2 regions of the Methylobacterium sp. P1-11 genome follow, and region 2 is predicted to be linked to the other one. Evidence: predicted binding sites of a transcription regulator. Region 2 holds the regulator's gene; the other holds the start of a gene.
The links. The regulator LexA, encoded in region 2, represses DNA repair genes until DNA is damaged. The targets are predictions, from matches to a motif close to TGTTCNNNNTGTGTTCNG.
Positions count from the first base shown of each region.

Region 1: a site for LexA is predicted at 1,331-1,348, ahead of dinB (DNA polymerase IV). Genes of this name have one in related genera too.

Region 1 covers NZ_NPKS01000014.1:79,297-81,747, reverse strand. The annotation lists gene rimO (30S ribosomal protein S12 methylthiotransferase RimO) at 1-1,148, shown strand, start outside; gene dinB (DNA polymerase IV) at 1,372-2,451, shown strand, end outside.
Region 2 covers NZ_NPKS01000003.1:57,935-60,385, forward strand. The annotation lists gene CIW48_RS04300 (ComEC/Rec2 family competence protein) at 1-598, shown strand, start outside; gene lexA (transcriptional repressor LexA) at 592-1,317, opposite strand; gene CIW48_RS04310 (hypothetical protein) at 1,565-2,014, shown strand; gene CIW48_RS04315 (hypothetical protein) at 2,022-2,237, opposite strand.

The DNA.
Region 1 (2,451 bases), on a different contig from region 2:
CCAAGGCGGAGTCGCTCTCGGCGATCGGCGAGGCCATGGCGGAGAACGGCCGCGTCATCGTCACCGGCTGCATGGGCGCGCAGCCGGAGGAGATCCGCGAGAAGTACCCGGACCTCCTGGCGGTGACCGGGCCCCAGGCCTACGAGTCGGTCGTGGCGGCCGTCCACGAGGCGGTGCCGCCGGCCCACGACCCGTTCCTCGACCTCGTGCCGCCGCAGGGTATCAAGCTCACCCCGCGCCACTACGCCTACCTGAAGATCTCGGAAGGGTGCAGCAACCGCTGCAGCTTCTGCATCATCCCGTCCCTGCGCGGGAATCTCGTCAGCCGCCCGGCCGCCGACGTGCTGCGCGAGGCCGAGAAGCTGGTCAAAGCCGGCGTGAAGGAGCTGCTGGTGGTCAGCCAGGACACCAGCGCCTACGGCGTCGATATCCGCTACGCCGAGAGCCCGTGGCAGGACCGGCAGGTCCGGGCGAAGTTCTACGACCTGACCCGGGAGCTCGGCGCGCTCGGCGCCTGGGTCCGGCTGCACTACGTCTACCCCTACCCGCACGTGGACGAGGTCATCCCGCTGATGGCCGAGGGCAAGGTGCTCCCCTATCTCGACATGCCGCTCCAGCACGCGAGCCCGTCGGTGCTCAAGCGCATGCGCCGCCCCGGCAATCAAGAGCGGCAGCTCGACCGGATCCGCAGCTGGCGGCAGACCTGCCCGGACCTCGCGATCCGCTCGACCTTCATCGTCGGCTTCCCCGGCGAGACCGAGGCCGAGTTCGAGGAATTGCTGGCCTGGCTGCAGGAGGCCAAGCTCGATCGCGTCGGCTGCTTCGAGTACGAGCCGGTGGCGGGGGCCACCGCCAACGCGCTCGGCGACCTCGTGCCGCCGGCGGTCAAGGCCGAGCGCAAGCGCCGGTTCATGGAGACCCAGAACGGCATCGCGCTCCGGCTTCAGCGGGCCAAGGTCGGCAAGCGGCTGCCCGTGATCGTCGACGCCGTCGAGGGCGGGGTCGCGCGGGGCCGGTCCAAGGCCGACGCGCCGGAGATCGACGGCACCGTCCACGCCGCCTTCCGGCGCCCGGTCCGGGTCGGCGACATCGTCACCGTGAAGATCGACCGGGCCGAGGCCTACGACCTTTACGGCAGCGTCGCCTGAACGGGCTGCGGCTGACCCTGACGGGCCTCCAACCTACATCCTCATCCTGAGGCGCCGGAGCGCAGCGGAGGCCTCCTTCGAGGCCCGCTGACGCGGGCACCTCAGGATGAGGGCACGGGCGGGATATCCCTGTTGAAGGCGCGACCGGCCCTGCTTGACCCCGCTAGGTCGCCGCGATCATTCAGAACAGAGCAGGAACCCACGGCGGACCTCCGAGGCGGCGATGGATCCGGAGGTCGCGCTCCGCAAGATCATCCACATCGACATGGACGCGTTCTACGCCTCCGTGGAGCAGCGCGACGACCCGTCCCTGCGCGGCCTGCCGCTGGCGGTGGGCGGCTCGCGGGAGCGGGGGGTCGTGGCGGCGGCGAGCTACGAGGCGCGGAAGTTCGGCGTCCGCTCGGCCATGCCGTCGGCCACCGCCCGCCGGCTCTGCCCGGACCTGCTGTTCGTGAAGCCGCGCTTCGAGGTCTACCGGGCGGTCTCGGAGGAGATCCGCGCGGTCTTCGCCCGGCACACGGCCGTCATCGAGCCGGTGGCGCTCGACGAGGCCTATCTCGACGTCACCGAGAACCTCCTGGGTCTCCCGACCGCCACGGCCGTGGCGAAGGCGATCCGGGCCGAGATCTTGGAGCGCACCGGGCTCGTCGCCTCGGCGGGGGTCTCGTACAACAAGTTCCTCGCCAAGGTGGCGTCCGACCACAGGAAGCCCGACGCCCTGTTCGTCATCACCCCCGCCATGGGGCCGGACTTCGTGGCCGCGCTGCCGATCGGCCGGTTCCACGGGGTCGGCCCGGTCACCGAGGCGAAGATGAAGCGGCTCGGGATCGAGACAGGGGCGGATCTCCGCGCCTGGCCTCTGGAGCGCCTGCGCGAGACCTTCGGCTCCGCGGGCGCCTACTACCACGCGGTCGCCCGGGGCATCGACGCGCGGCCGGTGCGCGCCCACCGGGTGCGCAAGTCGATCGGCGCCGAGACCACCTTCTCGGACGACACGGCCGCCTTCGAGGTCCTGGCCGCCCGGCTGGCGCCGCTGTTCGACAAGGTCTGGGCCGGGGCCGACGCCAAGAGCATGCGCGCCCGGACCGTGACCCTGAAGCTCAAGTTCTCGGACTTCGCCCAGGTCACCCGGGCGCGGTCGCTGCCCGTCCCCGTCGCCGACCGGGCTAATCTGGAGCGGGTCGGCCTCGACCTGCTCGCCGGCCTGTTTCCCCTGCGGCGCAGCGCGCGGCTGATCGGGGTGTCGCTGTCGGGTTTCGCGCAGGACGCGCCGGAGGCGCCGCTCCAGCTCGGGCTGGCGCTG
Region 2 (2,451 bases):
GGCCCGGCCGGACCGCTACGACCTCTACGTCGATCGACAGGGCGGGGGCGCTGCCGTGCGGGGGCCGGACGGCCGTCTCGCGGCCCTCGGCAGCCCCTCCGGCTTCGTCCTCGAACAATGGCTGAAGGCGGATGGCGACGGACGGCAGCCCGGGGCGCTGATCGTCCGTTCGGGCAGCGGCCGCTGCGACCGGCTCGGATGCACCGCGCGCCTGCCGGACGGAAGGGCGGTCGCCCTGGTGCGGGACCGGCGGGCCTTCCCGGAAGATTGCGCCCGCGCCGCGATCCTGATCACCGGCCTTACGGCGCCGCCGACCTGCACGGGCCCCTTGGTGATCGACCGGCGCGTTCTGGCCGCCCGCGGAGCGGTAGCCCTCCGGGCCGACGGCGAAGGCTTCACCGCCCGCTACACCCGAGCCGACGGCCGCGCCGTGCCCTGGCAACCGCGTTCGGTACACGGGCCGGGACCGCCGCAGCCGATCATCGCTGCGTCGGAAGGCGCCCACGCCCCGGAGGATGGGGCGGCAACGCCTCCGGAAGCCGATGCGCCAGGCGGGGACTTGGTCCCCGGCGACGCACCGACCGAGCCGCTTCAGTAGCGACGGACGAGGCTGACGAGGCGGCCCTGGATCTGGACCCGGTCGGGTCCGAGGACGCGGGTCTCGTAGGCCGGGTTGGCGGCCTCCAGGGCGATCGAGGAGCCGCGGCGGCGCAGGCGCTTGAGCGTCGCCTCCTCATCGTCGATCAGCGCCACGATGATGTCGCCGGTATTGGCGGTGTCCTGCTTGCGGATCACCACGAGGTCGCCGTCGAGGATGCCGGCCTCGACCATCGAGTCGCCGCGCACCTCAAGGGCGTAGTGCTCGCCGCCCGCCACGAAATCCGGCGACAGGGTGATGGCGTGGCTCTGATTCTGAATCGCTGAGACCGGCGTACCGGCCGCGATCCGGCCCATTACGGGAATCGAGATGGCGCGGCCGGCCTCGTCGATCATCCGCGTGCTGGCCGGTGCCGGTGGCTGCCTGGATTTGCCGCCCTCGACAACGCTCGGGGTGAAGCGGCGCGGCTCGGCCGGGACCGAGGACGGCGCCATCTGGCTGAGGCTCTCGGGAATGCGGATCACCTCGATGGCGCGCGCCCGATTCGGAAGGCGCCGGAGGAAGCCGCGCTCCTCCAGGGCCGTGATCAGCCGGTGGATGCCGGACTTCGACTTGAGATCGAGGGCGTCCTTCATCTCGTCGAAGGACGGCGGGACACCACATTCCTGCATCCGGCTCTGGATGAATCGCAGGAGGTCCAGCTGCTTGCGCGTGAGCATCGACGGGGGACTCGCGGCTTGGCGGACCGCCACGTGACGGTCTCCGAAACAAATCACGAACAGGTTAAACGTTCCGCAAGTGTTCCGCAAGATGGCACCGCCACGCTTGGCGCGTCGCGGCCAGCCGGCGGGAGAAGCCGAGAAACGCATTGACGGCATAAGCGGAGCCGTTTCAATGCATCGCGCTGCCCCGCCGGAAGGGCGGCGGATCCGGGGCGCGGGCAGGGACCCTCTTGGAATGACGAGGATGCGACGACCCGCAGCGCTTCTGCTCCTCGGCCTCGCTGCCCTCGGCTTGGCCGGCTGCACCACCGGGTTCTCCTACATCTCGCGCAACTACGTGGCGCTCACCCCACAGGTGGTGACGATCGGCTGCAAGGAGCCCTACGAGGTCTACGATAATCGGCAACTGCGCCGGATGCTGATCGTCTCCAACGCCCTGCGCGAATATACCGGCTGCAATTTGAGCGAGGTCCGGATCGATCCGGAGCCGGACGCGACCCGGGTGAAGCGCTTCCGCACCGCCGCCCGGGCCTATCTCGACGAGACCGTGCGCGAGGATTGTCGGATCACCGGCGAGTCCGTCTTCGATCCTCTGAAGACCGAGTTCGCCTACGCGTGCGATGCGCCGGTCGAGAAGCGCGGTTCCGTGGTGCCGCGTCTGCCGGGCCGCAATCCGGGCCTCGGCGCGCGCTGACCGGCCATCAGGCGCCCGGCTTCGGGAAGGTCCGTTCCGCCGCGTCACCGGCGGCGGCGAGCAGGGCGCGGGCGAAGGCCCGGGCCTCTGCCCGGTCGAGCACGATGGCGGCGGTGACCGGCGCGCCGCCGAGATCGGCGAGGGCGAGTTCCAGGCGCACCCCGTCGGGAACGGCGCTCGCCTGAAGGCTCCAGCCGGAGCCTCGATCCGTGCTCTCCGCCATCTTACGTTCCTCCCGCATGCCCCGGGGAAGCGCCGCAGGCCCCGCCGGAACGGCCCAGGCCCGGGACTGTTCCCGAGCCGCGCCCCGCGCTTCCCTGCCTCGCCTGTCGGCGTTCCTCAAGGCCGCAGGCCGCGGACGGGTGATGATGCGCGCCGATACGGATGACGGCGGTCGGGAGTGGCACCCGCCTTCCGGCCGGCCGACAGGGGGTCGA